3 regions of the Mesorhizobium sp. C399B genome follow, and region 1 is predicted to be linked to each of the others. Evidence: predicted binding sites of a transcription regulator. Region 1 holds the regulator's gene; each other region holds the start of a gene.
The links. The regulator LexA, encoded in region 1, represses DNA repair genes until DNA is damaged. The targets are predictions, from matches to a motif close to TGTTCNNNNTGTGTTCNG.

Region 1 (3,274 bases):
GCCGTCATCCTGGTGTCGCCGCACGAGGTGGTCGGTCCCAGCTTCCAGATGTCGTTTGCCGCCACCGCCGCCCTTGTCGGCGCCTATGCCGGCTGGGCCGATTACCGCGCCGACAAGGTGAGAACGCCGCTGGCAAAGCGCTCCTTCGTCGGCTTCCTGTCGCGAAAATTCGCGCTGGCCATGGGCGGCCTCGCCATGACCTCGATCATCGCCGGCAGTGCAACCTTGCTGTTCGCCATCTGGCATTTTCAGCGTGTGTCGCCGCTCAGCCTGATCGCCAATCTGGCCGTGATGCCGATTGTTTCGTTGATCGTCATGCCCTTTGCCGTGCTCAGCGCACTGGCGATGCCGTTCGGCGCCGACGGGCCGTTCCTCTATGTGATGGGCAAGGGTCTGATGGCGATGATCGCTATATCGGCCTGGATTTCCGAGCGCTCGCCGGTCGACGCCGTCGGGCTGATCTCCATCCGCTCGGTGCTGTTGGTGGCGGTCGCCCTCGTCATCGCCACCATGGCCACCACCTGGCTCAGGCTGGCGGCCGTGCCTTTCGCGCTGGCCGGCCTGTTGACGGTGCCGCAGGTGCTTACGCCCGACGTGCTCATATCCGAGGACGCACATCTGGTGGCCATGCCGATAGGTGGCGGCGAACTCGCCCTCAACCGCGAACGCTCCAACGAATTCACCACGGACAATTGGAAACGGGCGCTGCGGGCCGAAACCATTATCCCGCCCGAGATTTTCGAGGCAACAGATACGCGGTTCGATCTCGATCCGCTCGATCTGCCGCCCGGGTCGCCCTTCTATTGCATGGGCGATCTCTGTATCGCCCGACACCCTTCCGGAGCCATTGTAGCCCTTGCCAAAGACCGCAAGACGGCGCGGCCGGCCTGTGCCTTCGCGAGCCTGATCGTCATCGATGACGCCACCGCCTACAATCCGTGCCGCGACCCGCTGGTGCTGGTCGTGACGAAGAAACAGCTGGCCCGCGACGGCAGCGCCGCCGTCTTCTTCGATCCGCAATCGGCAGCTGCAGCGCCAACCATCCGCTTCGCCGTCGACAAGCCGTATCGCCCCTGGCACGAGCAACGCCGCTTCTCCCGCGAAGCGCGCGGCCTGCCGCCTTACAACCAGCGTGAAAAGTACAAACCCAAGCCGGCTCAGTAGCGCCGGATCAATCCGACAAGCTTGCCCTGCACCTTCACCCTGTCCGGTCCAAAAATGCGGGTCTCGTAGGCCGGGTTGGCGGCTTCCAGGGCGATCGAGGCGCCCTTGCGGCGGAAGCGTTTCAGGGTCGCTTCCTCATCGTCGACCAACGCCACCACGATCTCGCCGGGGCTGGCTGTGTCGGCATTGCGGATGATGACCGTGTCGCCATCGAAAATGCCGGCCTCGATCATCGAATCGCCCTTGACCTCGAGCGCGTAGTGTTCACCGCCCATGATCATGTCGGGCGGCACCGAGATCGAATGGGTCTGATGCTGGATGGCGTCGATCGGCACACCGGCAGCAATGCGTCCCATCACCGGGATCGACACCGCCGAAACGGCGTCGTCATTGCCGGCCGACATCGAACGCGACGGCGAGCCCGGCTTGATCTGGCGGCCGATACCGCCTTGGCCCATCGCGCCTTGTCCTTGGCCGCCTTGCCCTTGGCCGGTTTGACCAAGACTGCCCTGAATGACGCTCGGCGAAAACTTCCTCGCCGCATTGAGGCCTGGTGCGATCGAGTCGGGCAGCCGCAGCACTTCCAGCGCGCGCGCCCGGTTCGGCAGCCGGCGAATGAAACCGCGCTCCTCAAGCGCCGTGATCAGGCGGTGGATGCCGGACTTGGAGGCGAGGTCAAGCGCTTCCTTCATCTCATCGAAGGACGGCGGGATTCCGCTCTCCTTCAGGCGTTCATGGATGAACATCAGAAGCTCATGTTGTTTGCGCGTCAGCATCGCGGCCCCCAGGGGTTCTGAAACCAGAATCAGAAAAAACAAACCCAGAACAAACACTATCTGTTCCAGTTGTGTTCCGCAACCTTTTAAAGTTTAATGAATGTGTTGACGTTTTGTTCAGCGTGACGTTCGGCACCGCCGAGCGGCGCTCGTAGTCGTTGGCCGGCAACGGGGTGAAACGAAGACAAAGTGCCCTGCGTCGTCGGCTACGATCGCCGCTTCCTTTTCGGACGGGGCTGCGCAGCATCCGCGCCGGGTTCACTCTGGGCATAGACCTGCAGCGTGTAGCCGATGTGAGCGGTCATCAGAGTTTTCGCACGTTCGACGTCGCGATCGAGGGCCGCTTCCATCAGGGCGGTATGGTGTTCGATCGCCACGGCGTCGCGCAGGGCCGCCACGGCCTTCCGGTGGCCATCCGTGCGGCCGGCGGCGGCGCGCAGCGTCGGGGCCAGACCCAGAAAGCGGTGATGGCGATGCAATTGGTCGGAAATCGTCGCATTGAAGCGCAGCAGCCAGCTGGATGTCGCGGCACTGAGCAGCGCCGCATGGAAGGCATCGTGTTTTTCGTACCACGCGTCGACCGCATCATCCGATGGATCGTCGAGAACAGACCCGCACCGTGAGAGACGATAGTGGGCGGCAACGACCGCGTCTTCCCACTCACGGTCGCCCTCCTCGATCGATTCCACCAGCAGGGGCAGTTCGACCACCAGCCGCGCACGCGCCAAATCCTCGAGCTCCGCCCGAGAGACGGGAGCGACCGCAAACCCGCGGTTGCTGATGGCGGTCACAAGCCGTTCCGCCTCCAGCCGCGACAGCGCCTCGCGCAACGGCGTCCAGCCGATGCCGTAGGTGTTGCGCAGCGTGCTCAGCTTCAACGGCGCGGCAGGCGCCAGCCGGGTCGCAAGAATATCGCGCCTGAGCAGGCGATAGGCCGCTTCCGTCTTCGAGGTCTGCTCGTCATCCAGCATCGTGATCCATCAGACATAAACGCTCGGCGGATCATTATATATCAAAGCCTTTCAATGGGTGAATTATATATAATGTTTGACAGTTCAAGGGCGACCACTCAAGATCGCCGGCATGTTTGGGCGGCAGGCTCCGCCGCGCGCGTTTGTCCATGGAGGGGCGCCGGATCATGAGCACGACACCCGATCTCGCTACAATCGAAGCAATGGATGCCGCCGATCCGCTGCGCTCCATGCGCGAACGCTTTGTCTTGCCGCAAGGCGTGATTTATCTCGACGGCAATTCCCTGGGCGCCGCGTCAGCGGTCGTCTTCAGCGAACTGCAGCAGGCCGCCACGCAGGAATGGGCGCACGATCTCATTCGCG
Region 2 (3,274 bases), 1.5 Mb from region 1:
CATGGACGGGTTGATCCAATGGCGCAACGTCGCAGGCGCGAACTTGCAAATCTTCCATGATAAGGAAAATGCTGGGTCCGGCAGACTGACTATTGTGGTCCCCAAAATGGACAAAGCCCGGAGGTCGCTTGAAGAAAGTGGCGTAATGCTCACACGTGAATCGGAGGGTGATTACGGAAAGATTGCCCAGATCGCAGACCCTGACGGCAATCGTATCACTCTTGCAGAGCCCCCATCGCGGCCTTTCAACACGTGAAGGATTCGACCTCCTCTGTTTGGCAAACCAGCTCATCGGGTTACGATGGACGACCCCAATTCCTCGCCCGGCTACAATGACTACATCCCGCGAAAGGCGCTGTTTTGCACCTCACCGTGTCAGCTGCCGACGCGGCCATAAGGAGAGAGGACCCGCCTCCGCCCCAAATTCTCACGGACGAACGCGGACAACCGTCTTTCCTGCACGTCGGTCGGTTGAGTTGAAGGTGCCGATGGCATCATCCAAGCTCGAAACCTTGCCAATGTTCGTCCGCAGTCGTCCATCGCGGATCCGCTGCACTATCTCAGAAAGCTGGGGGCGATCAGCCTCGACGACGAAGTCAACGGTCAGGCCATCGGCAGGTCGAATGTCCGTTGGTCCAACGACTGTGACAAGGATACCTCCGGCCCGGACGAGCGTTGCGGATCGCTTCTGGAAATCGCCGCCGATGACATCGAACACCAGATCGACGCCGCCTACATCTTCAAGCGTGTCTTTTGCGAGGTCGAGGAATTCATTTGCACCGAAGTCGAGCGCTTTCTGGCGGTCGGCGGCCCGCCCGGTGCCGATCACATAGGCTCCAGCCTCCCTGGCAAGCTGCGCCACCATCGAACCGACGGCACCGGCAGCGCCATGCGCGAGAACGCTCTGCCCGGCCTTGATGCGGCCATGCTGAAACAGCCCCTGCCATGCGGTTAGGCCGGAGATCGGCAGGCTAGCGCCCACCGTAAAGTCGACATCGCCGGGCAGCGGCGCGAGGTTACGGGCCTCCATGGCAACATACTCGGCGAGGGTGCCGTCGCGATGCCAGTCCGCGAGGCCGAACACCCGCTGACCGATAGAAAGCCCTGTGGTGCCGTAGCCGAGCGCAGTGACCACACCAGCCAGTTCGTGGCCCAGGATCGAAGAGGTCCGGTCACGGAAGGCTCGATCGGCCCACGTCGAGGGCCACTCCAGTTCGGTGTTGACGAATCCTGCCGCATGAACCTGTACGACCACGTCGTTAATTGCCGCCTGAGGCTCGGGCAGCTCCACCAACTTCATCCCGGCCGTTCCTGCAGTCTGGTCCGTCGCTACGATTGCTTTCATGGGGATTGTCTCCTCACCGTTGGGGTAAATTGCGGGCGCGGAGGATCTTTCGATGTCTCGCGCAGAGTTGGCGTCGGGTTCATCGTTGGCGACCGCGAGCGGAAGCTAAGCAATCTCGTCGGATTCTTCCAGCACGGGTAACTTGCAGTCGTGAACACCTATGCCCTCGCAATTTCACACACTTCAAGCATGTGGAACAAAAGCAGATCAAATACGTTGTGCCGTTCCCAACACGGAGAGCGTCATGCAAACTTCACCCCGAGCCAAAAGCGAAACTATCAGCAAGGATCCTGACGAATGGACGACTGGTGACGAGCCAATGACTCCGTCGCAAGCTTCCTACTTGAAAACATTATGTGAGCAGGCGGGCGACGACAGAAGCTACGCTGAAGATCTAAGCAAAGCCGAGGCCTCGAAGCGAATCGACGCGCTAAGGAGTGAGCTCAAGCTCTAAAGGCGCTGGGAGACCTACGACAGGTTGAAGGTCGCCAGTTTGCGGTATTTGGCCTGTGATCTGGACGGTCCTAATGGTGAAGGTGGTAGAGTTTGCTAACGATCTTCCACTCTCCTGCGATCTTGAGCAGGGAAAGATAGTCGGTGAACCTTGTGGTTCCAAATTCGTCCTCAACCTTCACAGTGGCTGCATCGCCCGTAATGTCGAGCGATGCGACTGTCCAGTTGGGGCTGGTGTTCGGCGGCAAGCCCGCACCCATCACCTCGCCGACATAGGGCATCGACACTCAGCCATTCGACCGCGCCCTGGAAGTTACCGATGTTTGATGCGCGTGGGTGGAAGGCTGCCCCCAGCCCTTCTTCGGCACCGGTGGACATGGCCAAAACGTAACCTTCGATGGTAGCGGTAATAAGACTTTCATCGGTCTGTGACATCGAGGCTTCTCCACGCCAGTGTTTGCAGCGGTCAGAGCATGGAGGGACCGATCCTTGCTGACAACAGGCAAACGGTTTTTCGGACCAGTTGGGTCCGTTTCCTTTGTTGCTTTCGCGGTTACTTCTGACGACGCCTCGCGCCAAAGGCCGCCAGAAATCAAGTCGAGTTGAGGGTGTGTCGCAAGCTCCCTACTTCCGAAACGAGTCAGCGCCCTGTGGTTTTGAAGCGAGTTCACTGTTTCAACCGCCTCGTTCTGTTCAACAACGAGGGCCTTGCGTTGCGGCTGCTTTGATCGAATGCAAGCGTTCGGAGTACGAGTAACCAACTCCCTTGCCGGTCGAGTACAACTTTACCGGCACCGTGGCCTAGCGATGCGCGCAAGCCTTCATGTGGGGGAGAGGCCAGCAGTGCTGCAGTTATGCCTTCCCTTCTGCAGCGAAAGCCCCAGCAGGCAAATCAAAGTAGCCAGCTCGAAGCGCTGTCCGACCAGAAGAGGCAGTTTCACTACAACGCCCCGCTTCGACGTTTTCGCGAGCAGCAGAAGTGTCTCGGTCGTTGCTGACAGCCGGAATAGCGGTCGTATCGGTATCCATTCTGGAGCAGATAATAGCAGGCTACACTTATCAGCAAGTGCTTATGAGCAGGCTTTCCGCGTGTAGACAACGAGGCAGCTAGATTGTCTTTATCCACCGTGCCGCACGGTTGGGGAGGCGACCAGAGCCGATGTGAAGGGGACTAGGCAAGCTAATATTCGCTTGCGCTAATTTAAAAGTGCCGTAACGTCATGCTCAGCCTTTTGGGGAGGCGCAACGGTGGGGAGTATGATGAGAGTAGCTGTGTTTTGCGCGGCGATCGTGATCGCTGGGACTGGTGTCGCTGTTGCCAAGGAGAAGAAGGTGGTGGTGAGTGACGCCACGGACCTTTGCTCTACGAAGCACTCGGCCAAGAAGCAGGTGCTCGAGCTGGACTGCAGGCCGACCGGAACCGCCAAATTGCCGGCCGGTGGAACGCCGGAAAAGCCGCGCCTTGGATACGACACC
Region 3 (3,274 bases), 2.4 Mb from region 1:
CTTGGCCGTTTGCTGCGTAGGCCGAACAGGTGCTTGAATGTCCATCCCATCCTCCCAGAGAGATAGAACCTCATCAGCTATTCTGTGGGTCACTTTCCGAAAAAGGCAAGAGTCGGAAACGTACAAAGCAGGTTCCCGCAAACACCGCATTTGCTCGAGGCATGTGAATGCAAATCCAAGGATTTTACGCCGTGCTCGCCACAGCAAGGATGGACAAAGCGGAGGAGTTCTATACCCGGCTATTCGAGCGGAGGCCTGATGATCGCCCCATGGACGGGTTGATCCAATGGCGCAACATCGCAGGCGCCAACTTGCAAATCTTCCAGGATAAGGAAAATGCTGGGTCCGGCAGACTGACTATTGTGGTCCCCAAAATGGACAAAGCCCGAAGGTCGCTTGAAGAAAGTGGCGTGACGCTCACAGGTGAATCGGAGGGTGACTACGGGAAGATTGCCCAGATCGCAGACCCTGACGGCAATCGTATCACTCTTGCAGAGCCCCCATCGCGGCCTTACAACACATGAAGGATTTCGACTCCCCTGTTTGGCAAACCAGCTCATTGGGTTACGATGGACGACGCGAATTCCTCGCCTGCCTACAATGGCTACATTCCGCGACAGGCGCTGATTTGCACCTCACCGTGTCAGCTGCCTGACGCGACCTTAAGGAGAGAGGACTCGCCTCCTCTCCCAAGTTCTCACGGACGAACGCGGATAACCGTCTTTCCCGTGCGTCGCTTGGTCGAGTTGAAGGTGGCGACGGCATCGTCCAGGCTCGAGACTTTGCCGATGTTCGTCCGCAGTCGTCCATCCCGGATTCGTTGAACTATCTCAGAAAGCTGGGCTCGATCAGCCTCGACGACAAAGTCAATCGCCAGGCCGTCTGCAGGTCGAATATCCGTTGGTCCGACGGCTGTCACAAGCGTTCCTCCGGCCCGGACCAGCGTTGCGGACCGCTTCTGGATGTCGCCGCCAATGACATCGAACACCAGATCGACACCGCCGACGTCTTCCAGCGTGTCATTTCCGAGGTCGACGAATTCATTTGCACCGAAGTCGAGCGCCTTCTGGCAGTCGGCGGCGCGTCCGGTGCCGATGACATAGGCTCCGGCCTCCCTTGCAAGCTGCGCCACCATCGAACCGACGGCACCGGCAGCGCCATGCGCGAGAACGCTCTGCCCCGCCTGAAGGCGGCCGTGCTGGAACAGCCCCTGCCAGGCGGTCAGGCCGGAGATCGGCAGGCTCGCGCCCACCGTGAAGTCGACGTCGCCGGGCAGTGGCGCGAGATTGCGTGCCTCCATGGCAACATACTCGGCGAGGGTGCCGTCGCGATGCCAGTCGGCGAGGCCGAACACTCGCTGACCGATTGAAAGCCCCGTGGTGCCGTAGCCGAGCGCAGTGACCACACCAGCCAGCTCGTGGCCGAGGATCGAAGAGGTCCTGTCACGGAAGGCTCGGTCGGCCCACGTCGAGGGCCACTCCAGTTCGGTGTTGACGAATCCTGCCGCATGAACCTGTACGACCACGTCGTTAATTGCCGCCTGAGGCTCGGGCAGTTCCACCAACTTCATCCCGGCCGTTCCTGCAGTCCGGTCCGTCGCTACGATTGCTTTCATGGGGATTGTCTCCTCACCGTTGGGGTAAATTGCGGGCGCGGAGGGTCTTTCGACGTCGCGCAGAGTTGGCGTCGGCTCATCGTTGGCGACCGCGAGCGGAAGCTAAGCAATCTCGTCGGATTGTTCCAGCACGGGTAAACTTGCAGTCGTGAACACCTATGCCCTCGCAATCTCACACACTTCAAGCATGTGGAACAAAAGCAGATCAAACACGTTGTGCCGTTCCCAACATGGAGAGCGTCATGCAAACTTCACCCCGAGCCAAAAGCGAAACTATCAGCAAGGATCCTGACGAATGGACGACTGGTGACGAGCCAATGACTCCGTCGCAAGCTTCCTACTTGAAAACATTATGTGAGCAGGCGGGCGACGACAGAAGCTACGCTGAAGATCTAAGCAAAGCCGAGGCCTCGAAGCGAATCGACGCGCTAAGGAGTGAGCTCAAGCTCTAAAGGCGCTGGGAGACCTACGACAGGAGATCGCCAGCTTAGCGGTATTTGGCCTGTGATCTGGACGGTCCTAATGGTGAAGGTGGTAGAGTTTGCTAACGATCTTCCATTCTCCTGCGATCTTGAGCAGGGAAAGATAGTCGGTGAACCTTGTGGTTCCAAATTCGTCCTCAACCTTCACAGTGGCTGCATCGCCCGTAATGTCGAGCGATGCGACTGTCCAGTTGGGGCTGGTGTTCGGCGGCAAGCCCGCACCCATCACCTCGCCGACATAGGCATCGACACTCAGCCATTCGACCGCGCCCTGGAAGTTACCGATGATTGATGCGCGTGGGTGGAAGGCTGCCCGCAGCCCTTCTTCGGCACCGGTGGACATGGCCAAAACGTAACCTTCGATGGTAGCGGTAATAAGACTTTCATCGGTCTGTGACATCGAGGCTTCTCCACGCCTGTTTGCAGCGGTCAGAGCATGGAGGGACCGATCCTTGCTGACAACAGGCAAACGGTTTTTCGGACCAGTTGGGTCCGTTTCCTTTGTTGCTTTCGCGGTTACTTCGGACGACGCCTCGCGCCAAAGGCCGCCAGAAGATCAGGTCGAGTTGAGGTGTGTCGCAAGTTCCCTACTTCCGAAACGAGTCGCCGCCCAATGGGTAGACGCGACTTCACCATTTCAACCGCTCGTTCTGTTCAACAACGAGGGCCGTGTGTTGCGGCTGCTTTGATCGGAACGCAAGCGTCCGGAGTTTGAAAAACCAACTCTCTTGTCGGTCGAGTAAACAACTTTACCGACACCGTGGGAGAGCGATGCGCGCAAGCCTTCGTGTGGGAAAAGGCCAGCAGTGCTGCAGCTGATGCCTTCCCTTCTGCGATGGAGCGCGCCTGAGAAGCCGCACCAGCGGCGCGCCGGTTGTGAACGTGAAGGCAGCCGGCGCGTTCAGCGAGCGCCGTCCCGTTCAGCGAGCGCCGTCCCGTTCACCTGCCTTTCTTTGACGGCCCTGTGTTCAGCTTCCCACGGCAACGCGTGGAAGTCGGGCTTGTGCCCCGCTTCACGGTAGGCAGCCTGAGTGAGGAAACTTGCTTTGTCCCGCTCCACAACGCAAACAAACGGCGGATTCCCCGGGCACCTATAAACGCCTACAGCTTTTTTCATGCAACAGGTGTGCGACGGCTGCTCGAAGATGTCGTCCTTCATTGCGATGACAGAACAAGA

Region 2: the regulator LexA is predicted to act here: its motif matches at 1,538-1,555, upstream of NLY36_RS07015 (DUF3072 domain-containing protein).
Region 3: the regulator LexA is predicted to act here: its motif matches at 1,806-1,823, upstream of NLY36_RS20170 (DUF3072 domain-containing protein).

Annotation. Positions count from the first base shown of each region.
Region 1 is NZ_CP100472.1:28,246-31,519, forward strand. It holds gene NLY36_RS00140 (ComEC/Rec2 family competence protein) at 1-1,164, shown strand, start outside; gene lexA (transcriptional repressor LexA) at 1,158-1,940, opposite strand; gene NLY36_RS00150 (GntR family transcriptional regulator) at 2,147-2,911, opposite strand; gene kynU (kynureninase) at 3,079-3,274, shown strand, end outside.
Region 2 is NZ_CP100472.1:1,479,819-1,483,092, reverse strand. It holds gene NLY36_RS07025 (VOC family protein) at 1-256, shown strand, start outside; gene NLY36_RS07020 (NADP-dependent oxidoreductase) at 428-1,345, opposite strand; gene NLY36_RS07015 (DUF3072 domain-containing protein) at 1,590-1,799, shown strand; partial or broken gene NLY36_RS07010 (nuclear transport factor 2 family protein) at 1,870-2,176, opposite strand; gene NLY36_RS07005 (hypothetical protein) at 3,056-3,274, shown strand, end outside.
Region 3 is NZ_CP100472.1:4,205,537-4,208,810, forward strand. It holds gene NLY36_RS20160 (VOC family protein) at 192-524, shown strand; gene NLY36_RS20165 (NADP-dependent oxidoreductase) at 698-1,615, opposite strand; gene NLY36_RS20170 (DUF3072 domain-containing protein) at 1,846-2,067, shown strand; gene NLY36_RS20175 (nuclear transport factor 2 family protein) at 2,135-2,497, opposite strand; gene NLY36_RS20180 (hypothetical protein) at 2,999-3,274, opposite strand, start outside.